DNA from 3 places in the Kocuria atrinae genome. Region 3 is predicted to be linked to each of the others. Evidence: riboswitches for the same ligand, from Rfam matches in the RefSeq annotation. Region 3 holds a riboswitch; each other region holds the start of a gene.
The links. A riboswitch is a leader RNA that binds a small molecule or an ion and turns the genes downstream of it on or off. The one in region 3 is predicted to bind thiamine pyrophosphate.
Positions count from the first base shown of each region.

Region 1 (4,244 bases), on a different contig from region 3:
TTCCTGGTGGCCGGGTTGATCGAGCGGCGCGGTGGTTCCACCAACGTGGACCGACTGGCGGGCATGCTCAAGATTTCACCGCTGCTGGGCATCCTGTACATGATCCCGGCGCTCAACCTGGGCGGCATTCCACCGTTCTCCGGTTTCCTGGGCAAGGTGGGACTCCTGGAAGCGGGTGTGAGCCGCGGAACCGGACTGGACTACCTCCTGGTGGGGGTCAGCGTGTTCGTCTCCCTGCTGACCCTGCTGGCCCTGATCCGCGTGTGGATCCGCGTGTTCCTGCGCAGCGTTGACGACGCCGAGTACCCGGACCCCGTGCTGCGGGCGACCACCGTGGACGGCAAACGTCCCCGGACCTCCGGTCCGGCCTCTCGCGATGAGTCGAGCACGTTCGCCGGCCGGGAAGCGGTGGTTCTCATGCCGAGCTTCATGGTGGGTGCCACCACCGCTCTGGTGGCCGTGGGTGTGGCCCTGACCGTCTTTGCCGGTCCGCTGTTCGACCTGGCGGATAACGCCTCGCAGAACCTGATCAACCCGGACCGTTACATCGAAGCCGTTTTCGCCCCGGTGGGCCAGGGCGGCGTGAGCGAGGAGGCACGATGAGTACTTCTCCCACACTGAAGCGTTCCCAGAGCACGTTCCGCGCCGACATCCCTCTGCTGTTGTGGTTGGTCGTGGTGTGGGGTGCTCTCTGGGGCGACTGGAGCCTGGGGAACCTGGCCTTCGGGCTGATCCTGGCCTTGATCGTGACGCGAGCCCTAACCCTGCCGCCGATCAAACTGTCGGGTCGCTTCAACGTGATCCACTTCGCGGTCTTCGTGGTGACGTTCGTGTGGCAGGTCGCCAAGGCGAGTTTCCACGTGTTCAAGCTCGCTCTCGTCCAGGGACCCACGGTGCACAACGCCGTGGTGGGTGTGAAGCTCAGGCAGAACAACGACCTGCTGATGACCGCGGTGGGCCACACCATGGCGCTGATCCCCGGTTCGTTGGTGGTCGAGGTGGACCGTGGCTCGGGCATCCTCTACTTCCACGTGTTGGACGTCTCGAACGAGGAGCAAGCGGAGATCTTCCGTAAGTCCGCTCTGCGGACCGAAGCGGCCTGGATCCGGATCATGGGCAGCAAGGCGGACTTGGCTGAATTGAAGCAGGAGTCCAGAGGCGATGACACCACTGCCACGGGCATGGTCCACTCGCCGTCCACCCAGATGCACCGTGCGAACGAGGCATCCGACCGGGGAAAGGAGTAAACCGTGTTCGAGATAGCAGTGTGGATCTGCGGAGTTCTCCTGGTACTGGCTGCGGCCGGAGCCATTTATCGCCTGGCCAAGGGGCCGTCGCTCCTGGATCGCGTGATCGCCAGTGACGTTCTGCTGGCCATTGTGGGTGCCTCACTGGCCATTGAGATGGTCTACAACCACCACATGAACAACATCTTCTTGTTGGTCATTGTCTCGCTCATCGGGTTCCTGGGATCCGTGACCGTGGCCCGCAACGTGGGAACGGGGAAGTCATGACGCTCGAACTCATTCTGGATATCGTGGCCGCCGTGTGCATGGTGGTCGGTTGTTTGATGTCCCTGGCCGCCGCCGTGGGTCTGGTGCGATTCCCGGATCTGCTGTCTCGCATGCACGCGGGTACCAAGCCCCAGGTGTTCGGCCTGTTGTTGCTGCTGACTGCGGTGGCGATCGAGGGCCGTGACCCCAAGATGATTCCGCTGCTGATCCTGGCGTGGCTGTTCATGCTGCTCACCGTGCCGGTCTCGGCGCACATGGTGGGTCGCTCCGCGTACCGCTCCAAGCACCTGCACGAGGAGAACCTCACCCAGGACGACCTGAAGAATGTGGTCGAGTACGCAAGCACTCGGCGCGAGGACTAAATTTTCAGCTCGATACGGGCTGAAGTTGTCGAAGTACTACCCGGCGATTCGTATGCTTGGTAAGAAAACTGAGAACCCTGATGAGGAGAGTCACATGAGCAAAGTTATCGATTTGGCCAGCACCGCGGCATCCTTGGGCGGTACCGCTCTGTCCACCAAAATCCTGACCGCGGGATGGAAGCGGGTCACCGGCAACGAGCCCCCCGCCAAGAACCCGGATCCGGACGAGGCATGGCGCGACATCATCGTGTGGGCTCTGCTCACCGGCTTGGTGACCACCCTGGTCAAGGTGGGCGTTCAGCGTGCCATGCACAAGCTGGACACCGACGACGATCAGGACAACACGTCACAGTCCGAGATCTGAGTTCCTCGGACCGCCTGAAGCGGCGGGGTTGCGTTCATCGAACGCGACCCCGCCGCTTCTTTCGGTCTGTGGTTGTGGTCTAGGATGAGCTACTAACGACAGGGGAGCGCCCGAGTGGCGCTGAGAGTGCGCACCAGCGCAGACCCTCGAACCTGATCCGGGTCATACCGGCGATAGGGAGTCGAGCATCTCAAAGGACCCGTGCACGATCCGTGCGCGGTTCTTTCCCCTCCTGTACTCATCAGGAGGATGAAACATGACACAGGTTCAGACGAACACATCTCGCACGCGCAAGACCACGCCCCAGAAGTCCTGGCGGGTGGTCGACATCGTGGTGGTGGCGGTACTGGCGGCTGTGTGCGCCGTCGTCTTCTGGGCGTGGGCCAACCTGCTGTACCCCGTAGCGACCACGGCTGCGGTCGCCTACCCGCCGGCCACGGGCTTGATCGGTGGCGGTTGGCTGATCGCCGGAACTCTGGGTGCGCTGATCATTCGTAAGCCCGGTGCGGCAATTTTCTGCGAACTGCTCGCGGCCGTACTGGAGGGATTCCTGGGCACGCACTTCGGGTGGACCGTGATCATTTCCGGTTTGATCCAGGGTGCGGCCGTGGAGATCGTGTTCCTGCTGACCCGCTACCGGAAGTTCGGACTGGCCGTTGCCACGGCGGGTGGCGCTTTGGCTGGCCTGTTCATGGGCGTCAGCGAGAACATCATGTACAACTTCGAATGGGCGCTTGACCAGCAAGTGGTCTACGCGTCTCTCACCACGCTGTCCGGCGCGGTCATCGCCGGTGTCCTGATGTGGCTGGTCACCCGGGCGTTGCAGAAAACGGGTGTGCTCAACGGCCTGGTATCGGGCGCAGCACGGCGATGAGTTCGCGGGTGGCGGTTGAGCAACGCGGGGCGGAAGTGGTGCTCACGGAGTTCGGCTGGCACTACCCGGGGCGTGATCGGCCGTCCCTGAGCGCGGTCAGCGCCCGGATCCGACCCGGCGAACGCGTGATGCTGTTGGGCCCGTCTGGAGCCGGCAAATCGACGCTGCTGCAGGCCATGGCCGGGGTCGAACAGGACCCGGACGGCGAATCCCGCTCCGGGGACCTCACGGTCAACGGCCTGGACCCGCGCGACGCCCGCGGGTCGGTGGGCTTCATGCACCAGGACCCGGAGACGCAGGTCATCCTGGCGCGCGTGGGTGACGACGTCGCTTTCGGCCTGGAGAATCTCGCCGTACCTCGCGAGCAGATCTGGGGCCGCGTGGGCGCGGCCCTGGCCGAGGTCGGGTTGGACTTACCTCTTGAGCACTCCACGACGGCGCTGTCCGGGGGTCAGAAGCAGCGTCTCGCGCTGGCCGGAACCATGGCCATGCGCCCCAAACTCCTGCTGTTGGACGAACCGACTGCGAGCGTGGACGAGCAGGGAGCGATAGAGCTGCGAGACGCCGTGAACCGCGCCGTAACGCAGGTCGGCACCACTCTGATCGTGGTCGAGCACAGGGTGGGCCTGTGGGAGTCGGTGGTGGACCGAGTCATCGTGCTCGATGACAACGGAAGCATTGCCTTCGACGGCCCCGCCCGGGAGGTCCTCGTGGACGCCCGCGAGCTGTTGCAACGCCAGGGCACGTGGGTTCCGGACTGGACCCCGCAGACTCGGCCCGCCCCGGTCAGGGAATCGCAGGCCGCTCCGTTGTTGGAAACGCGAGGACTGGCCGTGAGCCGCACGCAATCGAGCTCGCGTGCGGTGGCGCGGCGGCGTCGTCGGGAGCGGAAGGCTTGGTCCCGCGGGAATTCTACGCAGGGCGACATATACGTAACTGAGAATGTTATTCCGACGGCCGCGAATATCAACCTGACCGTCCGAGCGGGCCAGGCTCTGGCCATCACGGGCGAGAACGGCGCGGGAAAGTCCACGCTGGCGTTGACGCTGGCTGGCTTGCTCTTGCCGTGCGCGGGAACCGTGAGGGCCACCGAGGCCTTGGCCGGGAACGCGCCCGCAGACCCTTCGCTG
Region 1 covers NZ_BAAAQA010000011.1:29,375-33,618, forward strand. The annotation lists gene ABD283_RS05525 (Na+/H+ antiporter subunit D) at 1-603, shown strand, start outside; gene ABD283_RS05530 (Na+/H+ antiporter subunit E) at 600-1,247, shown strand; gene ABD283_RS05535 (MrpF/PhaF family protein) at 1,251-1,514, shown strand; gene mnhG (monovalent cation/H(+) antiporter subunit G) at 1,511-1,876, shown strand; gene ABD283_RS05545 (DUF4235 domain-containing protein) at 1,971-2,240, shown strand; TPP riboswitch at 2,331-2,437, shown strand; gene ABD283_RS05550 (ECF transporter S component) at 2,497-3,114, shown strand; gene ABD283_RS05555 (ABC transporter ATP-binding protein) at 3,111-4,244, shown strand, end outside.
Region 1: it holds a riboswitch for thiamine pyrophosphate, as region 3 does, so the genes downstream of both, ABD283_RS05550 (ECF transporter S component) here and ABD283_RS05060 (3-oxoacyl-ACP reductase) in region 3, are expected to answer to the same signal.

Region 2 (4,244 bases), on a different contig from region 3:
TCGGGCAACGTGACGAGCCGGCGGCGTCGCCGCCGTCGCCGTGGTGACGTGGACATGGAACTCGTGGACGAGGCTGACGGAACCGTCACCCGGGTTCGAGCACCGCGCGTCTCCGAGAGCGGTGCCGGCGAGGTAACCGGGTTGAAAGGCTCCACGCGGCTGGAAGCCAAGAAGCAGCGGCGTCGTGAATCCCGCCAGTCCGGCCGTCGCCGCCATGTGATCACCGAGGCCGAGTTCCTGGCCCGCCGAGAATCGGTCGAGCGCAAGATGCTGGTGCGCCAGAAGGAGAACCGGATCCAGATCGGTGTCCTCGAGGACGGCGTGCTGGCCGAGCACTTCGTATCGCACACCCAACAGGATTCGCTGATCGGCAACGTGTACGTGGGCAAGGTGCAGAACGTGCTGCCGTCCATGGAAGCCGCGTTCGTGGACATCGGCCGCGGTCGCAACGCCGTACTGTACGCGGGCGAGGTCGACTGGGACGCCGCCGAGCTGGGCAATAAGCCCCGCAAGATCGAGAACGCCCTCAAGTCCGGCGACCCCGTTCTGGTGCAGGTCACCAAGGACCCCGTGGGCCACAAGGGTGCCCGTCTGACCAGTCAGGTCTCACTGCCGGGCCGTTACCTCGTGTACGTGCCGGGCGGTTCGATGACCGGTATTTCCCGCAAGCTCCCGGACGTGGAGCGGCAGCGCCTCAAGAAGATCCTGAAGGACAGGCTGCCCGAAGGTGCGGGCGTGATTGTGCGCACCGCAGCGGAAGGTGCGTCCGAAGAAGAGCTGACCAACGACATCAACCGGCTGCGTTCGCAGTGGGAGCAGATTCAGGAGAAGGCCGGGTCCACCAAGACCCTCGCTCCCGAGATGCTCTATGCCGAGCCGGACCTGACCATCAAGACCGTGCGTGACGTCTTCAACGAGGACTTCACGGCCATGGTTGTGCAGGGCGAGCAGGCCTGGGACAACATCGAGGCCTACGTGACCTACGTGGCCCCCGATTTGCTGGATCGTCTGCAGCAGTGGACCGAGGACACCGATCTGTTCGAGTCCTACCGCGTGGAGGAGCAGATCCAGAAGGCGCTGGACCGCAAGGTGTACTTGCCTTCCGGCGGCTCGCTCGTGATTGACCGCACCGAGGCCATGACCGTGGTGGACGTCAACACCGGCAAGTTCACCGGCTCCGGTGGCAACCTGGAGGAGACGGTCACCAAGAACAATTTGGAAGCCGCCGAGGAGATCGTCCGTCAACTGCGGCTGCGCGACATCGGTGGCATCATCGTGGTCGACTTCATCGATATGGTGCTCGAATCCAACCGTGAACTGGTGTTGCGCCGCCTGGTCGAGTGCCTGGGTCGAGATCGCACCAAGCACCAGGTGGCGGAGGTGACCTCCCTGGGCCTCGTGCAGATGACGCGCAAGCGCATGGGCACCGGCCTGCTCGAGGTCTTCTCGGAGCCCTGCGAGGCGTGCGCGGGTCGCGGCGCAATCGTTCACGATCACCCGCTCAAGGGTCGTGCGGGAGATTCAGGTTCGGACCACCGCAACAATCGCAACGAGCGCAAGCGCTCCAAGCACAAGCAGCAGAACCAAGGTGGTCACCAGGGCAACCAGCAGGACAAGTCCAAGAACACCGGCAACGGTGGCAACGGTTCGGACCAGAGCAACGGCCACGAGGGCAACGACCAGGAGTCGAAGGCCCGCGCGGAGGCGGCACGTAACGCGCTGGCCAGTATCGCTGCCGCTTCCCAGCACGACGACGACGCCTCGGGCCACCAGGATGGCGGCCAGTCCGCCGACCACTCCGGTTCCAAGGACCAGTCGAAGGATCAGGGCAAGGACCATGCCGGTTCTAATCAGTCGGGTTCCCAGGACGGCCATGATCACGGCGACCAGGACGGCGATCGCCGTCGCAAGAAGCGTCGCGGCAAGCGTAGTCGTGGCCGCGGTCAGTCGGGTCAGGACGGCCAGGGTCACGATTCGTCGTCGAATGATTCTGCGGACTCCGCCGGCCAGAATCATGACCGTGATTCGGAGAATAAGGGCGAAAGCCAGTCCTCCAGCTTGACCATTCACGGCGAGGTCATCGAACTGCCGCACGGCAGCGGTTCCCCCGAGGAACAGCCGGAGAGCGGTCAGCAATCGCTCACGTTGGATTCGTTGACGGCTGCCTTCACCGAGGAGCCCGCGCAGGACTCATCCCAGGAGCAGCGATCGCGCGGCAACCGCCGGAGCCGTTCCCGCCGTGCCCAAAGCCCCGCCACGGACGAATCGCAGCAGAGGGGTGGGGAGGCCACTCCGGCAGCTGTTGAGACCTCGGAGTCTTCGCCCGCCCGGTCCACGGAAACTTCGGCCCCGAAGCAGACGTCGGCACGTTCGGCGGCCGCACCGGCTGCTTCGACCGAGACCAAACCGGCCACGCGGCGTCGTTCTCGCCGTGCTTCCGCACCCGCGGCGGCACCCGGAACGGCGAGTGTGCAGAAGCACGAGCCGGTCAGTTCCACGGACGCCGTGAAGCGATTCACCGCCGATGCATCCAAGCAGCAAGCGCCCAAGGCCTCCTCGCAACCCACCATGGTGGGCGTGGGCGTGAAGGCCGAGGACATGAAAATGACCGGCGGTACCAAGGGCTGACACAGGTCGCCATGGCCGACATATGACATGCCACAGGGGCGCGGAGATGAGTTCTCCGCGCCCCTGTGGCATGATCTGTATCACTGACACGGGGTGCCGCACGAGCGGCTGAGATAACACCCGTTGAACCTGATCTAGCTCGTACTAGCGAAGGGAATGTCGTGACTACTGCGCATTCTGATTCTTTGACCGTTCCCCGTGTGCTCTCGATTGCGGGAACTGATCCCACGGGTGGCGCCGGACAAGCCGCTGACCTGAAGTCCATAGCGGCCATGGGCGGCTACGGGATGAACGTGATCACCGCAGTGGTCGCGCAGAACACCACCGGGGTGACCGACATCCACACCCCTCCCGTTGAGATCCTTCGGGCACAGCTCGAGGCCGTGAGCTCGGACGTGGTCCTGGACTCCGTCAAGGTGGGCATGCTCGGATCCGTGGATGTGATCGAGACCGTGCGGGATTGGCTCGCGGACGTGAAACCACCCGTGACCGTGGTGGACCCGGTGATGGTGGCCACGGCCGGAGGTCGACTCTTGCGGGCGGAAGCCGAAACAGCGCTGCTCTCCCTGTTGCCACTGGCTGACCTGATCACGCCTAACCTACCTGAACTAGCAGTGTTGGCCGATGCCCCAACGGCCAACACGTGGGAGGAAGCACTCGAGCAGGGCAGACTCGTGGCCGACCGCTTCGGTGCTCGCGTACTGGTGAAGGGCGGCCACCTGGTGGGGTCCCGGACGCCGGACGCCTTGCTCGAGCCGGGACGTGTGGAACCCGTGATCACCCTGGATGACCCGCGGGTGGAAACCTCCAACACCCACGGCACCGGATGTTCGCTGTCCTCCGCCATCGCGACGCTCGTGGCTCGCACGGGGGACTGGGCCGGGGCAGTGCGTGCGGCACGCTCCTGGCTGCGGGGAGCCCTTGAGCACGCGGACAGCCTTAACGTGGGGCACGGCAACGGGCCGGTGCATCATTTCCACCACGTGCAGCACCTGCTGGGCGAGAGCGAGTCCACCGAACGTTTCACCGATTCCCTGTGGCGCGGCTGCGCCGGTGTGCGGGGTCAGATCGACGACTTGGAGTTCATCGCCCAACTGGCGGACGGGTCGCTGCCCTCCGAAACGTTCGAGTGGTACATGGACCAGGACATGCAGTACTTGGATGTGTATTCCCGCGCGCTGGCCGCTCTGGCAGCCGCGGCACCGTGTGAGACGGATCGGGAATTCTTCGCCGGGGGAGCGGCGGAAGTCGTCACCGTGGAATCCGCTCTCCACCGCTCTCGGCTGGGAGGGACCCAGCCACTGCCGCCTTCTGAAGTGACCCGGACCTACACGGATTTCCTGTTGGCCGCCACGGGGAGTGAGCCCTATGCGGTGGGCGCCGCCGCTGTGCTCCCGTGTTACTGGCTCTACGCCGCCGTGGGAAGTGCGCTCACGGAGAAGGCTCGTACGGCGGGCCTGGATCCGCACCCGTACGGAGACTGGCTGGCAACCTATGACTCTCCGGATTTCCAGCTGGCCACCGAACGCGCACGCGATATCGTGGATCGAGTCGCCAAGACCGCGGACCCGGCCACTCGGAAACGGATGCGGGACGCGTTCATGCGCGCGTGTGAA
Region 2 covers NZ_BAAAQA010000002.1:262,349-266,592, forward strand. The annotation lists gene ABD283_RS01810 (Rne/Rng family ribonuclease) at 1-2,628, shown strand, start outside; TPP riboswitch at 2,708-2,802, shown strand; gene thiD (bifunctional hydroxymethylpyrimidine kinase/phosphomethylpyrimidine kinase) at 2,790-4,244, shown strand, end outside.
Region 2: it holds a riboswitch for thiamine pyrophosphate, as region 3 does, so the genes downstream of both, thiD (bifunctional hydroxymethylpyrimidine kinase/phosphomethylpyrimidine kinase) here and ABD283_RS05060 (3-oxoacyl-ACP reductase) in region 3, are expected to answer to the same signal.

Region 3 (4,244 bases):
GCGTGCCCACCATGGTGTAATGCCCTCCTCCGGCAGCCAGCCGCCCCAGCAGTTGCCGGACCGTGGGCTGTTCCGCCTCGATGATGCGCAGAATGGTCCCGTAACGCCCTTGCGGGCCAGTGAACTCCTCGAGGGGAGGCAGCGGGGGCACGGGTTCGTCCAGCTCCCATTCCGAACAGTCCTGTTCCACGAACGTGCTCAATTGCGCCAGGGACTGCTCGACCGGGAGCAGCATGTCCACCGCCCGTTGTTTTTCGAGGGCCTGCTCGTGCGTCTCACCCACGTAGGTCACCAGGCCGGGCATGATGAGCACGCTCTGAGGATCCCGGCCCGCTTGTGCAATTCGCTGTTTCACATCCGAGTAGTACTCCTGTGCGGACGGTAGATCATAGGCGACCGCGTAAATCCCCTCGGCGTAGTCCGCGGCCAGTTCCCGCCCCGGCCCGGACGCCCCCGCCTGGAACAGCACCGGCTCACCCTGCGGGGAGCGGGGAACCGTGAGGGGCCCGTCCACCAGAAAGTGGTGACCGTCGTGATTCACCGGAGTGATTCGAGACGAGTCTGCGTACACCCCGTTCCGGTCCGGCCGCAGCGCATCCGAGTCCCAACTGGACCACAGCGAGCGGGCCACTGACACGAACTCCCGCGCACGCTCGTACCGCTCCGTCTTGGGCGGCATAGCGGTGTACCCGTGATTACGAGCCTCCGCATCGAACATGGATGTCACCACGTTCCAACCCACTCGACCGCCGGAGATGTGATCCAGCGAAGCCAGCATGCGTGCAGCGTGAAAGGGAGTGAAGAAGGTGGTGGAAACCGTGCACACCAGCCCAATGTGGGTTGTCGCCCGGGCCATGGCGGACAGAGCCGTCAACGGTTCCAGGAACCACCGAGGGCCGTCCTCCACGGAGCTGATGCTGTGGCCGTCCGCAAAGAACACGGCGTCGAACAAACCTCGTTCGGCTAATTGCGCGAGCTCCTCGTAATACGCGATGTCGCCCAGCCGTTCGACGGGTGAATCCGGTGCGCGCCATGCCGCCTGGTGATGACCCGCGCCGAACAGGAACGCGTTGAGGTGCAACTTCTTGCGCTGAGCAGCCATTCAGTCCATCACCAGTCCGCCGTCGACCACCAGGTTCTGGCCGGTCACCGAACGTGACCAGTCAGAGGCAAAGAACAGCGCGGAGTCGGCGAATTCTTCCGGCGCGGTGGCGCGGCCAAGGGGCGTTGAGGCGGCGATCAGATCGAACACGGCATCGGGGGTGGCCGAACTCGCATCGGTGGTTCGCAGCAGACCACCGGAGATCATGTTCACGGTAATCCCCTGCGGACCGAGTTCCTTGGCGGCCGTGCGGGTCAGCGACAACAGCGCAGCCTTGGCCGCGGTGTAGTCGTGGTACGGAACCACGGGGTTTTGGAACAGATTGGTGCCGATATTGATGATCCGGCCCATGCCGGCTTCGGCCATTCCGGGGGTCACCGCCCTGATCACGTTGAGGGCGCCACCCACCGCACCGTTGAGCTGCTGGTTGAAGTGCTCCCAGGTAATGGTGTCCAGGGCGGGGCGGTCATCCCCGTTGAAGCTGAAATCCACCAGGGCGTTGTTGACGGCCACCGTGACAGGCGCACCAAAATGCTCACTCGCCTTGGCCACCATGTCGGTGACCTGTTCGGCATCGGTAACATCCGCCTGCAGACCAATCACATGGTCTTCACCCAGCTCGGAGACAAGTTGATGGGCTCGTTCCTCGCTTTGGCGGTAGTTGATCACCACCCGAGCACCTTCGCGGACGAAGGCGCGAGTCAGGCACTCGCCCAAACCTCGTGCTCCGCCGGTGATGAGAACGATGTGCTCGTTGATCCGCATGCTCACTCCTGTGGCTCTACGGCGAGTGGATGCGTTAAAGCTCAGGGTTTACTCCCGGCTACGACATGACATCCCTTCGCCAGTGCTAACTGGACAGGTTCAACGGGTGTGAATCTCAGCCGGTCCTGCGCATCGTGTGATGCGTGTGGGAGCTCGGCACCCCGTGTCACTACTGTGTGAGTGTAGCCACACTCGGTGGGTAAAGCTAAAGCGCGCGCCACCAGTCATCCGCCGGGGTCACCGGTACGGTGCGCTTGTGTCGTGAACGCAGGAAGATCGTCTCCAGCCGCTCTGCGACGTCGTCGGTGATTTCTTTGCCCTCTAGATAATCGTCGATGTCGTTGTAGGTCAGACCCAGTTCGTCCTCGTCCGTGCGACCGGGGTTGTCGTCCAGCAGGTCTGCGGTGGGTGCCTTGGAGATCAGCGGTTCAGGCGATCCCAGGTATTCGAGCAGCTGCCGGTTCTGGCGTTTGTTCAGCCCACCCAGTGGCAGCAGATCCGCGCCGCCGTCGCCGAACTTGGTGAAGAAACCGGTCACCGATTCCGCGGCATGATCCGTTCCGATCACCAACAGATTGTTGTCCCCGCCGACGGCGTATTGGGCCGTCATGCGCACGCGCGCCTTGGTATTGCCTCGCGTGAAATCGGTCAGCTCCGATCCGGTGGCCGACTCGTAGGCCTCTTCGAAACCGCGCACGGCCGGAGCGACGTCGTAGGTAATGGTCTGGTCCGGGGCGATGAACGCGAGCGCGGCCTGCGCATCGGCCTCGTCGTGCTGCACCCCGTGCGGGAGACGCATCGCTACGAACTGGACGTCACTACCTTGAGCACGAAGCTTCTCCACGGCCAGTTGGGCGAGCTTGCCCGCGAGAGTGGAATCCACCCCGCCGCTGATACCCAGGACGAAGCCCTTGGTGTGAGTGGCCTCGAGGTAGTCGCACAGAAAATCGACCCTGCGTTCGACTTCCGCGGCGGGGTCGATCTGCGGTTTCACACCGAGTTCGGAAATGATCTGAGCCTGCAATTCGCGCATGCGGTCATGGTAGTACTCGCGTGTTTCCGCGGTGTGACATGTCTTCACACTCGGCTTTTCAAGGTTGACCCAAGGCCCACATGAGATGCTGGTCACATGAGCGAAAACACCGAATACGAGACCATTGTGGTGAGCCGTGACGGCCGCGTAGGCGTGATCACCCTGAACCGCCCCAAGGCTCTCAATGCCCTGAATGAGCAGACCATGAACGATGTGGTTGCTGCCGCTACCGAGCTCGATCGCGACCCGGACGTCGGCGCAATCGTCCTGACCGGTTCGGAAAAGGCGTTCGCCGCGGGCGCTGACATCAAGGAGATGGCCACTAAGTCCGCGGCCGAGATGTACCGCGTGGACTTCTTCTCGCCGTGGGATGCTTTCGCCCGCCTGCGCACCCCCAAGATTGCCGCCGTTGCCGGTTACGCCCTGGGCGGTGGCTGCGAGCTGGCCATGATGTGCGACCTGATCATCGCTGCGGACACCGCAAAATTCGGTCAGCCCGAGATCAATCTGGGCGTCATCCCCGGTATGGGCGGCACCCAGCGGCTCATCCGCGCCATCGGCAAGTCCAAGGCCATGGACATGATCCTCACCGCACGCCAGATGGACGCAGAGGAAGCCGAACGCTCCGGCCTGGTAGCTCGCGTGGTTCCTGCCGATCAGCTCCTGGACACCGCCAACGACGTCGCTCGCACCATTGCCGGGCTCTCCAAGCCCGTTGCTCAACACGCCGTCGAGTCCGTCAACGCGGCGTACGAGACCACCCTGCAGCAGGGTGTGCAGTACGAGCGCCGCGTATTCCACGGCTTGTTCTCCACCGCTGACCAGAAGGAAGGTATGGCCGCCTTCAGCGAGAAGCGCAAGGCCAACTTCACGCACGAGTAAAGCGTGAGCGAGGCGACCGAATGGCCTTGCCGGGCCGGTGAGCATTTGGTGAGAATCAACGACACGGTTGGAGCATGACCGACCGGCTCGCCGCAACTCATTCACCGGACTGCGGTCGCCAGATCCGCTTACCAGGACCCGTTCACTGAGGCACGTTCTTCGGGGAGGACATACTCCCGAAAAACCGTTGACCAGTGGACGGGTTTTGCGTTGCCGCGGCCCGCTTTCCGACGAAGCCGTGCGCTGGTACACGGTTTTTGGACGGTATGTGCCCTGCGGAGACCATGCGCCGATGAACGTTCCTTCCTCGTGCGGTTCGGACTCCACAGGCTATTGCGAACGTGCCAAAGATCCGCCGAAGTGCACAATGCTTTGCGTGGGACGCACATGAGGTCTGGCCGGTTGGTTGTCTGGGCTCATGCGAGTGGTGGATGTGTATCGGTTATCGAGACGGCTCAAGGA
Region 3 covers NZ_BAAAQA010000008.1:99,030-103,273, reverse strand. The annotation lists gene ABD283_RS05065 (LLM class flavin-dependent oxidoreductase) at 1-1,102, opposite strand, end outside; gene ABD283_RS05060 (3-oxoacyl-ACP reductase) at 1,103-1,867, opposite strand; TPP riboswitch at 1,922-2,041, opposite strand; gene nadE (ammonia-dependent NAD(+) synthetase) at 2,073-2,900, opposite strand; gene ABD283_RS05050 (enoyl-CoA hydratase) at 2,997-3,782, shown strand; gene ABD283_RS05045 (MarR family winged helix-turn-helix transcriptional regulator) at 4,201-4,244, shown strand, end outside.